DNA from 3 places in the Streptomyces sp. NPDC032161 genome. Region 1 is predicted to be linked to each of the others. Evidence: riboswitches for the same ligand, from Rfam matches in the RefSeq annotation. Region 1 holds a riboswitch; each other region holds the start of a gene.
The links. A riboswitch is a leader RNA that binds a small molecule or an ion and turns the genes downstream of it on or off. The one in region 1 is predicted to bind thiamine pyrophosphate.

Region 2: another riboswitch for thiamine pyrophosphate. It lies ahead of thiC (phosphomethylpyrimidine synthase ThiC); the one in region 1 lies ahead of AB0E67_RS00375 (thiamine ABC transporter substrate-binding protein).
Region 3: another riboswitch for thiamine pyrophosphate. It lies ahead of thiO (glycine oxidase ThiO); the one in region 1 lies ahead of AB0E67_RS00375 (thiamine ABC transporter substrate-binding protein).

The regions. Positions count from the first base shown of each region.
Region 1 covers NZ_JBEZVN010000001.1:94,210-99,763, forward strand. Annotated here, with positions in the region: gene AB0E67_RS00365 (ABC transporter ATP-binding protein) at 1-736, opposite strand, end outside; gene AB0E67_RS00370 (iron ABC transporter permease) at 759-2,372, opposite strand; gene AB0E67_RS00375 (thiamine ABC transporter substrate-binding protein) at 2,513-3,643, opposite strand; TPP riboswitch at 3,717-3,834, opposite strand; gene rlmN (23S rRNA (adenine(2503)-C(2))-methyltransferase RlmN) at 4,077-5,183, opposite strand; gene AB0E67_RS00385 (phosphatidate cytidylyltransferase) at 5,324-5,554, opposite strand, start outside.
Region 2 covers NZ_JBEZVN010000038.1:17,510-23,063, reverse strand. Annotated here, with positions in the region: partial or broken gene AB0E67_RS31850 (IS1182 family transposase) at 1-566, opposite strand, end outside; gene thiC (phosphomethylpyrimidine synthase ThiC) at 704-2,518, opposite strand; TPP riboswitch at 2,511-2,644, opposite strand; gene AB0E67_RS31840 (YibE/F family protein) at 2,719-4,050, shown strand; gene AB0E67_RS31835 (SsgA family sporulation/cell division regulator) at 4,170-4,607, opposite strand; gene AB0E67_RS31830 (helix-turn-helix domain-containing protein) at 4,709-5,479, opposite strand.
Region 3 covers NZ_JBEZVN010000002.1:363,182-368,735, reverse strand. Annotated here, with positions in the region: gene pknB (Stk1 family PASTA domain-containing Ser/Thr kinase) at 1-1,463, opposite strand, end outside; gene AB0E67_RS07420 (thiazole synthase) at 1,590-2,384, opposite strand; gene thiS (sulfur carrier protein ThiS) at 2,387-2,671, opposite strand; gene thiO (glycine oxidase ThiO) at 2,668-3,873, opposite strand; TPP riboswitch at 3,871-3,984, opposite strand; gene AB0E67_RS07405 (hypothetical protein) at 4,057-4,401, shown strand; gene AB0E67_RS07400 (FAD-dependent oxidoreductase) at 4,511-5,554, shown strand, end outside.

The DNA of each region.
Region 1 (5,554 bases):
CCGCGCCGTCCACCGTCGCCGCCACCACGTTGTCGAAGCCGAGGAACCGGGCGACGAACGCGGAGGCGGGCCGCTGCCACACCTCCAGCGGAGTGCCCGTCTGGGCGATGTGCCCGTCCCGCATCACCACCACCCGGTCGGCCAGCGCGAACGCCTCGCCCTGGTCGTGCGTGACGGCCAGCACCGTCGTGCCCAACCGGCCGAAGAGCGTGCGCAGTTCGGCCACGAGGCGTTCGCGCAGACCGCGGTCGAGCTGGCCGAGCGGCTCGTCCAGCATCAGCAGCTTGGGACGCGGGGCGAGCGCCCGCGCGAGGGCGACCCGTTGCTGCTCGCCTCCGGACAGCGCGGCGACGGCGCGCCGCTGGGCGCCCGGCAGGCCCACCAGGTCGAGGAGTTCGCCGACCCGGCGCTCCTGATCGCGCCGGGACACCCCGCGCATCCGCAGCCCGAACGCGACGTTGGCGCCGACGTCCCGGTGCGGGAAGAGCTGGTGGTCCTGGAACATCAGGCCGAGGCCCCGCCGGTGCACCGGCACCCCCGCCTGGTCCGCCCCGTCCAGCAGCACCCTGCCGCCGTCCGTCCTCTGGAGCCCGGCGACCACCCGCAGCAGGGTCGACTTGCCGCTGCCGCTCGGTCCCAGCACACAGACGATCTCGTGCTCGTCGACCTCCAGGTCCACCCGGTCGAGCGCGGTCCGCTCACCGAAGCGGACCGTGGCCGATTCCAGTGTCAGCATCGTCAGAACTCCCCGGACATCCCTAGAACTCGCCGGACCGGTCCGTGCGAATACGTTCGAGCAGCAGCAGCGAGACCGCGCAGACCACCATCAGAACGGTGCTGAGCGCCATCGCCTGGCCGTAGTTGAGCTCACCGGCCCGGCCCAGCAGCCGGGCCACCGCGACCGGCAGCGTCGGCCGGTCGGGCCGCGCGATGAACACCGTCGCACCGAACTCGCCGAGCGACACGGCGAACGCGAAACCGGCCGCGACCAGCAACGCCCGCCGTACCAGCGGGAGATCGACCTCCCGCCAGGCCCGCAGCGGCGACGCCCCGAGCACCGCGGCCGCCTCCCGGAGCCGGCCGTCCACCGCGCGCAGCACCGGCAGCATGGTCCGTACGACGAAGGGCACGCCGACCAGCGCCTGGGCGAGCGGCACCAGGATCCATGACGTGCGCAGGTCCAGTGGCGGCTTGTCCAGGGTGATCAGGAAGCCGAAGCCGACGGTGACCGCCGACACCCCGAGCGGCAGCATCAGCAGCGCGTCGAAACCGCGCACGAGCCGCCCCGCGCGCCGGGTCAGCGCCGCGGCGGCCAACCCGCCGACGACCAGCGCGATCACGGTCGCGACCAGCGCGTACGCCACGGAGTTCCCGATCGCTTCGAGCGGCGCGACCAGGAAGGTGCCGCCGCCCGCGTCCACGGACCCCAGGGCACGGTAGAAGTCGAGGCCGTGGCCGTCCGGGGTGTCCAGCGAGCGTTCCACCAGCACCGCGAGGGGCAGCAGGATCAGCACCAGCACGGTCAGCAGCACCGCGCCGAGCAGCGCCCACTGCCCGGCCCCGCGCGGCCTGCGGGCGGTCCGTTCCGGATCGACCAGCCTCAGCGCGGTCTCCCTGCGCCGTACGGTCCAGGCGTGCGCGGCGAGGATCGCGCCCACGGTGGCGAACTGCGTCAGCGTCAGCACGGCGGCCGTCGGAAGGGCGAGGAGCTGGGCGGTCTGCCGGTAGATCTCCACCTCCAGCGTGGCGTACCCGGGGCCGCCGAGGATCTGCACGACGCCGAAGGAGGTGAAGGTGAAGAGGAAGACCATCAGCGCGGCGGCGGCAACGGCGGGCGCGAGGGCCGGCAGCGTGACCCGCCGCCAGGCCGCGAACCGTCCGGCGCCCAGCACCCGGGCGGCCTCCTCCTGCCGCGGGTCGAGCTGCGCCCACAGACCGCCGACGGTCCGTACGACCACCGCGTAGTTGAAGAAGACATGAGCCAGGAGAATCGCCCACACCGTGGTGTCGAGGCGCACCCCCCAGAGTTCGTCGAGGAACCCGCCGCGACCCAGCATCGCCAGGAAAGCCGTCCCGACGACGACGGTCGGCAGGACGAACGGCACGGTGACCACCGCCCGCAGCAATTGCTTTCCGGGGAAGTCGAGGCGGGCGAAGACGTACGCGCCGGGCAGCGCGACGAGCAGCGTCAGCGCGGTCGAGGCGAGCGCCTGCCAGGTGGTGAACCACAGGACGTCACGGATCTCCGGCCGGGCCAGCACCTCACCGATCCGGCCGAACTGCCACACTCCGTCCGCCTTCAGCCCCCGGCCGACGATCGCGACGACGGGGTAGGCGAAGAACACCGCGAAGAACGCGAGGGGCACGGCCATCAGGGAGGGCCGCACCGCGCCCGCACCCAGGCGCCGGGCCGCCGTCCGCACCGCGTCCGTCGTACGCCCGGCGCGCGGGCGCGGACCCGTGATGTCCGCGCCCTTCGCCGCCGTGCCCGTCCCCTGTGCGGCGGTCCCGGCTACTTCACGACGAGCGAGGACCACGACTGGACCCACTGCTCACGGTTCTTGGCGATCAGGTCGGGGGCGACGGTCGTCGGCTTCTCGACGGTCTCTCCGAACTTCGTGAACAGCTCCGGCAGTTTCGCGTCCGACACGACCGGGTTCACGAACATGTTGAGCGGCATGTCCTCCTGGAACTTCTTGCCGATCAGGAAGTCCAGCAGTGCCTTGCCGCCCGCCTCGTTCCCGGCGCCGTCCAGCAGGCCCGCGAACTCGATCTGCCGGAAGCAGGTCCCGGTGGCGACCCCGGTCGGGGCCTCGGTCGGCTGCGGCTTCGCGTACAGCACCTCGACGGGCGGGCTGGAGGCGTACGAGACGACGAGCGGACGGTCGGCCTTGGCCTTCCTGCCGCCCGCGGAGCCGGAGAACTCCTCGTTGTACGCCTGCTCCCAGCCGTCGACGACCTTGACGCCGTTGTCCTTCAGCTTCTTCCAGTAGTCCTGGTAGCCCTTCTCGCCGTAGGCGGCGACGGTGCCGAGGAGGAAGCCGAGGCCGGGCGACGAGGTCGCCGCGTTCTCGGTGACCAGGAGGTTCTTGTACGCGGGCTTCGCCAGGTCGTCGAAGGTCCGCGGCGGGGCGAGCTTCTTGTCGGCGAAGTACTTCTTGTCGTAGTTCACGCAGACGTCGCCGGTGTCGACCGGCGTGACCCGGTGCTCGGCGTCCAGCCGGGTGGCGGCCGCGACCCGGTCGATGCCCTTCGCCTCGTACGGCGTGAACAGGCCGCTGTCCAGGGCGCGGGAGAGCAGCGTGTTGTCGACGCCGAAGAACACGTCTCCGCGCGGTGAGCCCTTGGTCAGGATCTCCTGGTTGAGCGCGACGCCCGCGTCGCCGCTCTTGAGGACCTTGACGGTGTAGCCGGTCTCCGCGGTGAACTCCTTCAGCACCGCATCGGACGCGTTGAAGGAGTCGTGGCTGACGAGCGTCACGGTCTTCGGATCGGTGCCCTTAGTGCCGCCGGAGCCGGAGGACGACGTGTCGGAACTCCCGCACCCGGCCAGTGCCGTGATGCCGAGCGCGGCCACGACGGCCGTGGCCGTGAGACGTACGGACCCGCGCGTGGTTCCCGTGGTCCTGCGCGTGGTGGTCATGATGGATTCCTCCTGGGTTTTGGCCAGGAAGAGACGCGGCCCCACCCGCGAGACGCGGGCAGGGCGCAACAGCATGAGTTGATGACCGAACTTCCTACCCGGAATGACCCGGGCGAGGTTCAGAGGGTCTGCGGACGACCGGTCCCCCGGTGCCGCACTCTCAGCGCTGTGGCGCTCCCCTGTCGGAATATGAAGTTGATTTCCGGACCAGGTTACACGGACCGCGCGGCCGGGCCGCCGGGGCCTCGTCGTCCGGTCGACGCCGGAGGCCCGCAGCCCTTGACGCCCCGTCCGCTCCGGATTCCTGCCGGACCACCGCGGCCCCGGCGAGCGCCGGGCCCGCCGCTCCCGTGGAACCGGCGGGCCGCTCTCAGCGCTCGCGGGCCCGGCGGACTTCGGCCTCGGCATCCCACGGACCCGGAGAACGCCTGCGTCAGCGCTCGGCCGCCGCCAGCTGTCCGCAGGCCCCGTCGATCTCCTGGCCCCGGGTGTCCCGTACGGTCACCGGCACCCCGTGCGCCGCGATGGCCTCGACGAACGCCTTCTCGTCCTCGGGCCGGGAGGCGGTCCACTTGGAGCCGGGCGTCGGGTTCAGCGGGATCAGGTTGACGTGCACCCGCTTGCCCTTGAGCAGCCGGCCGAGCAGGTCGCCCCGCCACGCCTGGTCGTTGATGTCCCGGATCAGCGCGTACTCGATGGAGACGCGGCGGCCGGACTTCTCCGCGTACTCCCACGCGGCGTCCAGCACCTCGCGCACCTTCCACCGGGTGTTCACCGGGACGAGGGTGTCGCGCAGCTCGTCGTCCGGCGCGTGCAGCGAGACGGCGAGACGGCACTTGAAGCCCTCGTCGGCGAAGCGCAGCATCGCGGGCACCAGCCCCACGGTGGAAACGGTGATCCCGCGCTGTGAGAGCCCCAGCCCGTCCGGCTCCGGATCGGTCAGCCGGCGGATCGCGCCGACCACGCGGTTGTAGTTGGCCAGCGGCTCGCCCATGCCCATGAAGACGATGTTGGAGAGCCGCGCCGGTCCTCCGGGCACCTCCCCGTCGCGCAGCGCCCGCATGCCGTCCACGATCTGGTGGACGATCTCCGCGGTCGACAGATTGCGGTCCAGACCGGCCTGCCCGGTGGCGCAGAACGGGCAGTTCATCCCGCAGCCCGCCTGCGAGGAGATGCACATCGTCACCCGCTCCGGGTAACGCATCAGGACGGACTCGACGAGCGTCCCGTCGTGCAGCTTCCACAGCGTCTTGCGGGTGGTGTCGTCGTCGCAGCTGATGTGGCGGACCACCGACATCAGCTCGGGGAACATCGCCTCGGCGAGCTTCTCCCGCGAGGCGGCCGGGATGTTGGTCCACTCGGCCGGGTCGTGCGCGTACCGCGCGAAGTAGTGCTGCGAGAGCTGCTGGGCGCGGAACGGCTTCTCGCCGATCGCGGCGACCGCCTCCTTGCGCTCGGCGGGCGTGAGGTCGGCGAGATGCCGCGGCGGCTTCTTGGCTCCGCGGGGTGCGACGAAAGTGAGTTCTCCGGGCTTAGGCATGGTCCGTCCAGTGTCGCAGACGCGACGACGAGGGCCCGCCGCCCTGTGGACAACGTCCCGTGGGCAGCGGGCCCTCGTCTGAGAACGCCCAGGTCGGGACGGGCGGACCGTCCCGCGGGCTCACAGCCTGCCGGGTGCTCTCAGCCGGAGCCGACGAACAGCACCAGCAGCAGCCAGACCACCGGAGCGGTCGGCAGCAGCGAGTCCAGCCGGTCCATAATCCCGCCGTGTCCCGGCAGCAGCGTGCCCATGTCCTTGATGCCGAGGTCCCGCTTGATCATCGACTCGCCCAGGTCGCCGAGGGTGGCGCTGACCGCGACCGCGAGCCCCAGCAGCAGCCCCTGCCACCAGGCACCGCCGTCGATCAGGAA
Region 2 (5,554 bases), on a different contig from region 1:
TCCGGCTCCGCGATCCCGGACAGCCACTCCGGAGCGGCCTGCGCGAGCGCGTTCAATGCCGCCCGCAGCGTCTCGGCCACCTGCTCCAGCCAGCACGGCTCACGCGCCGACGACAGCACATGCGAGGAATCGGTCCGGGCCCGGCCCGCGCTCTTGAGCGGCCCCTTCTCCCGTGCCGCGACCAGCACCCCGTCCATGACCCGGCGCCCGCCAACGGCCCCGGCCAGCCGGCCCCTGAACTCCGACAGCACCGAAAAGTCGAAGCCGGGATCAGCGAGGTCAAGCCCGAGCGCGTACGTGAAGTCGATCCGCGCACGCACCGCCTCCGCGGCCTGGCGGTCGGTCAGCCCCTCCACGAACCGGAGCACCGACACCAGCGCCGGCCCCGCAGGTGACCAGGCAGGCCGGCCACGTGAGGCGAACAGATCCGCGAAGTCCTCATCGCGGAACATCGGCCCCAACTCGTCCCGGGCCCGGATCGCCAGGCTTCCCTTCGGGAACGCTGCCCGGGCGACCCGCACCGTCTCCGCCGGAATCTCCCCCGGCCCCTTCGGCTGCATCGACATCGACACCCACCCCACACAACAACGTCGGTCTCCACGACCACAACCGGATCGTGAAGACCGACGTCACGCGCGGGACCGAACAAACCAACAGCGTCCCCTGCGGTCCGCCCCCCTTGTCGCCTCGGTCGGCTCTCGTCTCAGTCCGCGACGGGCAGGTAGACGCGGTGGCCCGCCGCCGCGAACTCCTTCGACTTCTCCGACATCCCCGCCTCGATCTCCGCCTGTGACACCCCGTGTTCACGCCGGATGTCCTGAGAGATCTTCATCGAGCAGAACTTCGGGCCGCACATCGAGCAGAAGTGCGCCGTCTTCGCCGGCTCCGCCGGCAGCGTCTCGTCGTGGAACTCCCGTGCCGTGACCGGATCGAGCGCCAGATTGAACTGGTCCTCCCAACGGAACTCGAACCGGGCGTCGGAGAGCGCGTCGTCCCAGTCCTGCGCCCCCGGATGCCCCTTGGCGAGATCCGCGGCGTGGGCCGCGATCTTGTACGTGATCACGCCGGTCTTCACGTCGTCCCGGTTCGGCAGCCCGAGGTGCTCCTTGGGCGTCACGTAACAGAGCATCGCCGTGCCCCACCAGGCGATCATCGCCGCGCCGATACCCGAGGTGATGTGGTCGTACGCCGGAGCGACATCGGTGGTCAGCGGGCCGAGCGTGTAGAAGGGAGCCTCTTCGCAGATCTCCTGCTGGAGGTCGATGTTCTCCTTGATCTTGTGCATCGGGACATGGCCCGGCCCCTCGATCATGGTCTGGACGCCGTACCGCTTGGCGATCGTGTTCAGCTCCCCGAGCGTGCGCAGCTCGGCGAACTGCGCCTCGTCGTTGGCGTCCGAGATCGAGCCGGGGCGCAGCCCGTCGCCGAGCGAGTACGTCACGTCGTAGGAGGCGAGGAGTTCGCAGAGCTCCTCGAAGTTCTCGTAGAGGAACGACTCCTTGTGGTGGGCGAGACACCACGCCGCCATGATCGAGCCGCCTCGCGAGACGATGCCGGTCTTGCGGCGGGCGGTCAGCGGAACGTACGGCAGGCGTACGCCGGCGTGCACCGTCATGTAGTCGACGCCCTGCTCGGCCTGTTCGACGACGGTGTCCCGGTAGATCTCCCAGGTCAACTCCTCGGCCTTGCCGTCGACCTTTTCGAGGGCCTGGTAGAGGGGCACGGTGCCGATCGGCACGGGCGAGTTGCGCAGAACCCACTCACGGGTGGTGTGAATGTTGCGGCCGGTGGAAAGGTCCATGACCGTGTCGGCGCCCCACCGCGTCGCCCACGTCATCTTCTCCACCTCCTCCTCGATGGAGGACGTCACCGCGGAGTTGCCGATGTTGGCATTGACCTTCACCAGGAACCGCTTCCCGATGATCATCGGCTCGGTCTCGGGGTGGTTGACGTTGGCCGGCAGCACGGCGCGGCCCGCGGCGATCTCCTCCCGCACCACCTCCGGCTCGACGTTCTCCCGGATCGCCACGTACTCCATCTCCGGGGTGATCTCGCCCCGGCGGGCGTACGCGAGCTGGGTCACGGGCCGGCCGTCCCGGCTGCGGCGCGGCAGCCGGGGCCGACCGGGGAAGACTGCGTCGAGATTGCGCAGCCCTTCCCCAAGCTCTCGGCTTCGCTCGAGCAGGGGAGACCCCGTTCTCGGCGAGGTGTGCTTGAGCCCGTCGTCCTCGGGTCGGACGGGCCGGCCCGGGTACTCCTCGGTGTCGCCGCGCGCGATGATCCAGTTCTCCCGCAGCGGCGCGAGCCCGCGACGGACGTCGGTCTCGACGGTGGGGTCGGTGTACGGCCCCGACGTGTCGTACAGCGTCACGTCCTTGCCGTTGGTGAGGTGCACCTGACGGACCGGCACACGGATGTCGGGGCGCGAGCCCTGGACGTATCCCTTGTGCCAGCCGATGGACTTCCCGGCCTCGTCGCTCTGGTTGGAGGCAGGCGTGCGTGCGTCCGATGTGGTCATGAGACCTACTCCCTACGCCGGCATTACCCGGTAACAGGTTCGGCGGTCGGCGCAGCTCATCCCGTACGGACGTACGGATATCAGCGCCCTCTCAGCCCGGTGCTCCGAGCTCCCGCGTGTGCAAAGGTTCCTCCACGCTAGCGCCCCGTCCGGCGGAATGAACAGAGGGTCCCATGCCTCCTTGCGATGATCGCCCGGTGATGTCCCTCCCTAGCGTTCCCGAACCGCCGAGTCCCCACCACGGCCACACACACGGCCATACGCACGCCCACGGCCCCGCCGCGCCCGTCTCCAGACATCTGCGGAAGGTCATCGCGGCCGTACTGATCCCGTTCGCCGCCGCGGTCCTCGCCGGACTGGCGGCGCTCTGGCCGGGCGGTGCGCCACCGCACGAACGAACCGGTGTCGGCTTCGACCGGCAGACCCAGCAGGGGAAGGTGGTGAACGTCGACACGGTGGACTGCAAGGAGGTGAACGCCTCCCAGATGCCGGTCGGCGGCGAGACCGCTCCGCAGTCGGCGGGCCGCACCGGGCTGTGCGCGAAGGCCACGGTCGAGGTGACGACCGGTCACGACAAGGGCCGGCGGTTCGTGGAGATCGTCCAGCCCGACGCACCACGTCAGCTGCGCGAGGGGCAGGGCGTGGTCGTGGCGTACGCCCCGGACGCGCCCCACGACCTGCAGTACTCGGTGACCGATGTGAACCGGAAGTTCCCGATGGCGCTGCTGGCCGGGATCTTCGCCCTGGTCGTGGTCGCGGTGGGAAGGATGCGCGGGGTGATGGCGCTGGTCGCGCTCGCCGTGTCGTTCGCCGTGCTGACCCTGTTCATCCTCCCGGCCATCCTTCAGGGCTCGAATCCGCTGATCGTGGCGGTGGTCGGGTCCAGTGCCATCATGCTGATCGCGCTCTACATGTGCCATGGGCTCACCGCCCGCACCTCGGTCGCGGTGGTGGGCACACTGATCTCGCTGCTGCTGATCGGGCTGCTCGGCTCGCTGTTCATCGGCTGGGCGAGCCTGACCGGCAACACCGACGACAGCACCGGCCTCATCCACGGCCTGTATCCGCGCATCGACATGAGCGGCCTGCTGCTGGCCGGCGTCATCATCGGTTCGCTCGGGGTGCTCGACGACGTGACGGTCACCCAGACGTCGGCCGTCTGGGAACTGCACCAGGCGAACCCGACGATGGGCGTGCGGGGGCTCTACCGGGCGGGGATCAGGATCGGGCGCGATCACATCGCCTCGGTCGTCAATACGCTGGTGCTCGCCTACGCGGGCGCCGCGCTGCCGTTGCTGCTGCTGTTCTCGATCGCCAGGAGCAGCGTGGGCACGGTGGCCAACAGCGAGCTGGTGGCGGAGGAGATCGTACGGACGCTGGTCGGTTCGATCGGGCTGGTCGCATCGGTGCCGGTGACAACGGTGCTCGCCGCGCTGGTGGTCTCCGCGGACCGTACAGGGCTCGGCGCGGAAGCCGGAGCTTCAGCACCCGTACGGGCCGGGAAGGGCCGCCGTCGCAGGACGAAGCCATGAGCACCCCGGAACGGACATCGGCCGACAGACGAGGAGCGGTCCTGAATACGGAGAGCGATTCACCCATTCGGCGGATGCCGTGTTCGACCGGCGGGCACCGGTCGGCGACACCGTTTCCTTCAGCCGGCGTTCTGCTCCTCGGCGAGGATCCGACCCAGGGCCTCCTCCAGGTTTCCCTCGAAGTCACCCAGCGTGCGCTCCTGTCCGAGCGGCACGAGCTTGTCGGTCCGGTCGAGAAAAGCCACGAGCGGCGCCGAACCAGCCCGGAAGAGGGCACGGTCGGCGCCCACCTGAAGGCGGATGTGTACATCGGAAAGCCCCTCGGGATCCGTGGGCCCGATGTGCACATCGCCGTCGCCACTGGGGCTGTTGAGGCCGTCGAGCAGCAACTCACGGCCGAATGCCCAGGTGACGGGGGCGTCACCGGGCAGATGGAAGGTCATCCGAATCGCATACGGATCACACACTTCGTACCGGAGCTCCACCGGGATCCGGAAAGAGAGCTCCTCGGAGACGAGAAAGCTCATCATGACCTCAGCTTGAACCGACTCGCGCATCGTTCAACCCCGCAGTAGATGAATCTGGCCAGGAATGATCCCCCATGGCCCTATTGACGCCATCGTGGTGCACGCGATAGCAGATCACAAGGAGTGATTTTTCAGATACTGATAGAGAACACGAATGAACGCAAGAGGTTGGACACTTCACCACGTAGCTGTTCGACTGCGGGGAGCAATCGGTGTTCCTGTTCCAGGGGTACTGAAATCGCCATAGCGGCGGCGGTGAAGCCGGCGCTGATCGGGATGGCCGCGCAGACCGTTCCCAGCGCGTACTCCTGCCGTTCGACGACGGGTTCCATGCGCTCCAGCGACCGCAGCCGCTCCAGGAATGTCGCGCGGTCCCTCACCGAATAGGGGGTCAGTGGCCGTACCGGATGCCGGTTCAGGTGGTCCTCGCGCGCCTTCTCGTCCAGTCGGCTCAGCAGGCACTGGCCGATCGCGTGGGCGTGCCCGGTCTCCCGGAAGGACGCCCACTCGCGCACGGCGGGCATGGCGGGATCATCGGCGACCGCGACGAGTTCGATCTCGCCCTCTCGGTAGACGGCGCAGTACACGGGGACACCGATGGCCTCGCGCCAGCGGCTGAGCGACTCGGACATCCTGCTGCGACGATTCTGCGGCGTACCCTCGGCGGTCAGACGCTCGGCGGCGGCGCCGAAGCGGAACACTCCGTTGTCACGACGCAGATAGCCCTCATGCGTCAGGGTGCGCAGCAGGTGATAGGCCGTGGGAAGGGGGAGCCCCGCCTCCCTGGCCAGCTGCTTCGCGGGCGCCCCGTCGCGATGCGCGCCCACTGCTTCCAGCAGCCTCAGCGCTCGCTGCACCGAGCCGATCAAGGTCGGGGAAGCGGTGCTCGATGCCGTGGTCAACGGTCACCCCCAGGCATGGTGACGGGCGGTCAGCCCGCCTGTGGGGGCCTCCCCCACAGACCGCCGCATGGCTGG
Region 3 (5,554 bases), on a different contig from region 1:
CGGATCACGTCGCCCCGGCCCGTGTCGTCGCTGAACTCCTTGGTGACCATGCCGGGCTCCAGCCCGGCCTTCTTCAGCTCGCGCCGGGCCTCGGCGACGGCGAGGCCGTGGACGTCGGGCACCTTCACGATCTCGGGGCCGCTCGAGACGATCAGCCGCACCCCGTCGTTCCTGCGGATGCGGGCGCCGGACGCGGGGTCGCTGTCGACGACCTTGCCGCGTGCCACGGTGTCGCTGTAGGCCCGCTCGACGCCCTTGAGGTCCAGACCGGAGTCCGAGAGCCGTTCCCGGGCGGTCTGCTCGGTCTGGCCGAGCAGCGAGGGCACCCGTGTGAACTGGCCGGAGTTGATGTACCAGACACCCGTGCCGATGCCCAGGGTCAGCAGGACGGCGAGTACCGCGGTCATGACGGAGCGCCGCGGGGCCCGGACGCCTCCCCAGGAGCGCGGTGCTCGCGGCGCGCTCCCGGAGGGCTCCCGCGGCGGCATCTCCAGCCGGCTGGTGCGATGGGTGACTCCCCGGTCGTCCGGGAGCAGCCGCGGGATCACGCTCGTGCGGTCCTCGGTGGCGTCGCGCTCCCCGGCGCGGGCCTGCGGCGGTACGGCGTCCAGCTGGGCGTCGGTGAGTGCGGAACGGGCCTCGCGGGTCTCGGCGAGCAGGGCCACCGCGTCGGACGGGCGGACCTGGGGGTTGCGCGCGGTCGCGCTCGCCACCAGGTCGTCGAGCGCGACCGGGAGGTCCGGGACGAGGGCCGACGGAGGCGGGACGTCCTCGTTGAGATGCTGGTAGATGACCTGGGCCGGGGTGTCCCCGACGTACGGCTTGGCGCCGGTCAGCATCTCGTACAGGACCACACCACAGGCGTACACGTCGGTACGGGTGTCCGCCGTGCCGTGTTCGATCTGCTCGGGGGCGAGGTACGAGACGGTCCCGAGCACCGATCCGGTGGTGCTGGTGACGGACCCCACCGCCCGCACCAGACCGAAGTCGGCGACCTTGACCCGGCCGTCGTCCCCTATCAGGACGTTCTCCGGCTTCATGTCGCGGTGCACGAAGCCCGCCCGGTGCGCGGCGCCGAGCGCGGCGAGCACCGGCTCCAGGATGTCCAGCGCGGCCCTCGGCTGGAGGGCGCCGCGGTCGCGCAGCACGTCGCGCAGCGTGCAGCCCGGGACGTACTCCATCGCGAGGTAGACGTACTGGCCCTGGGCGCCCTGGTCGAAGACCCCGACCACATTCGGGTGCGCGAGCCGGGCCACGGACTTGGCCTCGCGTATGAACCGCTCCACGAAGGACGCGTCGGTGGCGAGTGCCGGGTGCATCACCTTGAGAGCGAGCACCCGGTCGAGCCGGGTGTCCACGGCCCGGTAGACCGTGGCCATGCCACCCACGGCGATGCGGGCATCGACGCGGTAGCGGCCGTCGAGCAGCTGCCCGACGAGCGGGTCCTGGAGGGTCGTATCCACGGATGCGAGTCTACGAGCCGCGGCGGACACGTCCGACGGCCCGGACGGCCCCGGGGCCGAACCGCAGCCGAGCCGTGACGGCGACACGCTCCGCCCGGTGCCCGCCGGGACGTCCGGCCGCCCCGGTCAGAAGGCCGGGCGCTCGGGGTCCAGCACCGCGCGCCCCGCCACCGGCGACGACGCCTCGGCGAAGTGCCGGCGCGGGATCCGGCCCGCCCGGTACGCCAGCCGTCCGCCCGCCACCGCGTGCCGCATCGCGGCGGCCATCAGCTCGGGCTCCTGGGCCCGGGTCACGGCGGAGGCCAGCATCACCGCCGCGCACCCCAGCTCCATCGCCAGCGCCGCGTCCGAGGCGGTCCCGGCGCCCGCGTCGAGGATCACCGGCACCCGCGCCTGCTCGACGATCAGCTGGAAGTTGTGCGGATTGCGGATGCCGAGACCGGAGCCGATGGGGGAGCCGAGCGGCATCACCGCCGCGCAGCCCACGTCCTGGAGGCGGCGGGCCAGCACCGGGTCGTCGTTGGTGTACGGCAGCACGGTGAAACCGTCGTCCACCAGGGTCTCCGCGGCGTCCAGCAGCTCGACCGGGTCGGGCAGCAGGGTCCGCTCGTCGGCCACCACCTCCAGCTTGACCCAGTCGGTGCCGAGGGCCTCGCGGGCCAGCCGGGCGGTCAGCACGGCCTCGCCCGCGGTGAAGCAGCCCGCCGTGTTCGGCAGGACGCGGATGGAGAGCCGTCGCAGGACGGAGAGCACCGAGCCCTGCACGGCCGGGTCGAGGCGGCGCATCGCGACGGTGGTCAGCTCGGTGCCGGAGGCGACGAGGGAGCGTTCCAGCACATCGAGGCTGGGCGCCCCGCCCGTGCCCATGATCAGCCGGGAGCCGAACGTGGTGTCCCCGAGGGCGAAGAGGTCGTCGGACACGGTCAGCCTCCCTGGACCGCGGTCAGGATCTCGACCCGGTCCCCGTCGCGCAGCGCCGTGGCGGACCACTGCCCGCGCGGCACGACGCTCTCGTTGACGGCCGCCGCGACACCGGAGCGGGCCGAGGTCAGCCCGGCGACCAGCGCGTCCAGGGCGGTGCCCGCGGCGAGGAGCCGGACCTCCCCGTTCACGGACACGGACACGGAGGCGGGGGAGGGGGAGGGGACGGGCGCGGAGTCGGCGAGGGGCACGGAACCGGAAGCGGGGGAGGGCGCGGGCTCGGTCATGCGGGCTGCTCCTGACGTACGGAGTCGACGGCGGGCGAGAAGCGGTACGGGGTGAAGGGGCGGGCCACCTCGGGCAGCTCTCCGTCGGCCAGCGACGCCGCCATGACGTCTCCGGTGACGGGCGTGAGCAGCACCCCGTTGCGATGGTGGCCGGTCGCGAGATGGAGGCCGGGCAGCGCGGTGGGGCCCAGCAGCGGGGCGTTGTCGGGGGAGCCGGGGCGCAGACCGGCCCGGGTCTCGACGAGCGGCAGCTCCGTGATGCCGGGCACCAGCTCGTGGGCGTCCCGCAGCAGCTCGTAGACGCCGCCCGCGGTGACGGTGGTGTCCCAGCCCATCTCCTCGCTGGTGGCGCCGACGACCAGTTCGCCGTTCTCGCGCGGTACGAGATAGAGGGGGCCGCCCCGGACCACGGCCCGGACCGTCCGGGAGAGGAAGGGCGCGTACCGGGCGGGCACGGTCAGCCGCAGCACCTGCCCCTTCACCGGCCGGACCGGTGGCGCGACCGCGTCCGGCAGGCCCGGCAGCCGGCCGCTGAGACTCCCCGCGGCGAGCACGACCTGGTCGGCGGCCAGCTCCGGGCCCCCGGCGAGCACGATTCCAGTGGCCCGGTCGCGCACCACCGTCAGACGCTCCGCCCGGGCCCGGTGGAAGACCACCCCGGCCCGCTCGCACGCGGTCAGCAGCGCGGCGGCCAGCCGGCGCGGATCGATCTGGTGATCGCCGTCGACCCGCAGCCCGCCGCGCACGCCCGGCGCGAGCATCGGCTCCAGGCGGCGGCACTCGCGGCCCGTCAGCCACTCCGACTCCAGGCCCGAACGCCGTTGCAGGGCGTGCAGCTCCCGCAGATGGGCCCGGTCGTCGGAGTCCAGCGCGACGGCGAGCGTGCCACAGGCGCGAAAGCCCGTGTCCCGGCCGCTCGCCTCCTCCAGCTCCGCCACGAACGCCGGGTAGCGGGCGGCCGAGGCGAGATTCAGCCCCAGCAACAGCTCCTCGCCGTAGTGGAGTTCGGTGACGGCGGCCAGCATCCCGGCGGCCACGCGGGCGGCCCCGCCGCCCGGATCGGGATCGGCGACCGCGGTGCGCAGTCCGCGCTGCGCGGTCCGCCAGGCGGTCACCAGGCCGATGATTCCGCCCCCGACGACGAGGACGTCGTACGGCCCCCCGTCCCGGGCGCACCGGCCCTCGTGATGAGAAGAACGCATGGGCGTCCAGCCCCTCCCTTCGCCGGCATGACCCGGATCAGGTTCGTACGGTCGGAGGCCGCTCCAGCCTCCCTCTCAGCCCGCTGCGTCCGGGCTCCCGCGAGTGTCTTACCGTGGCCACCCTAAACCCCGCCCGCCGGACCCGGGTGAGGGACCGCCGGACCCAGGCAAGGGAGCAGCGCCATGGCCCGTTCGCTCGACGGACTCGTCCTCTCGCCGGTCGCCGACCAGGCGCCCGGTCAGGTCGGCACCCGCACCCGCTTCACGTACCACGAGGAGGGCGGCCGGATCTGGGCCGAGTACGCGGGCGGCGACGTGGTACGCGGCCATCTCGTCGGCACCCGCGCCGGTGACGTCCTCGACTTCCGGTACGTGCAGCTCAAGCAGGACGGAACGACGTCCTGCGGCCACTGCGTCTCCACCGTCGTCGATCTCCCGGACGGCCGGGTCCGGCTGGAGGAGCGGTGGGAATGGGAGTCGCAGGAGGGCAGCGGCACCAGCACCGTGGAGCAACTCCCCCTGCCATGACGTTCTGTCAGGTGTTTATGGTGTACAGGTGAGCGATCAGCAGCAGTCGCAGCAGTCGGAGCGCCCGGAACCGGGCGCGGAGCGCCGCGTCGTCGTCGTCGGCGCGGGCATGGCCGGTGTGCAGACGGCCGTGGCCCTGCGGGAACAGGGCTTCACCGGCCCCGTCACGATGATCGGCGCCGAACCCCACCAGCCCTACGACCGGCCCCCGTTGTCGAAGGCGGTGCTGCTCGGCAAGGCCGAGGACTCCGCCTTCGACATCGACTTCGAGGCGCTGGCCATCGAGCTCGCACTCGGCCTCGACGTCACCGGACTGCGGGCCGCGGCGCACGAACTGGACACCCCGTCCGGTCCCGTCCCCTACGACGTGCTGGTGATCGCGACCGGCGCCGAACCGATCGTCCTGCCCGGCACCGAGGGTGTCCCCGGCGTCCACCTGCTGCGCACCCTCGACGACGCGGCCCGGCTGCGGCCCGTCCTCGACGAGCGGCACGACGTGGTGGTCGTCGGCGCGGGCTGGATCGGCGCCGAGTTCGCCACCGCGGCCCGCGCCGCCGGCTGCGCGGTCACCGTCCTGGAGGCCGCCGACCAGCCGCTCGCCGGCGCGCTGCCCGCCGAGGTCGCCGCCCCGATGGCCGCCTGGTACGCCGAGAGCGGCACCGAGCTCCTCACCGGCGCCCGGGTCGACCACGTCGAACCGAGCCGGGTGGTCCTCGCGGACGGCCGCGCGATCCCGGCCGGGGCCGTCGTCGTCGGCATCGGCGCCCGCCCCGCCACCGGCTGGCTGGCCGGCTCGGGCATCGCGCTCGGCCCCGACGGCTCGGTGACCGCCGACGCCGCGCTGCGCACCTCGCTGCCCGACGTGTACGCGGTCGGCGACTGCGCCTCGTTCCCGTCCGCCCGCTACGGCGAACGCCTGCTCGTCCACCACTGGGACAACGCGCTCCAGGGCCCCCGGACCGTGGCCGCCGACATCGTCGCGGCGGCGGGCGGGGACCACCCGGTGCCGCCCGCCTACGACCCCGTCCCGTACTTCTGGTCCGAGCAGTTCGACCGGTTCGTGCAGTACGCGGGCCACCACGCGGGCGCCGACACCCTGTTGTGGCGCGGCGACGCCGCCGGCCCCGCCTGGTCGGTGTGCTGGCTGCGCGAC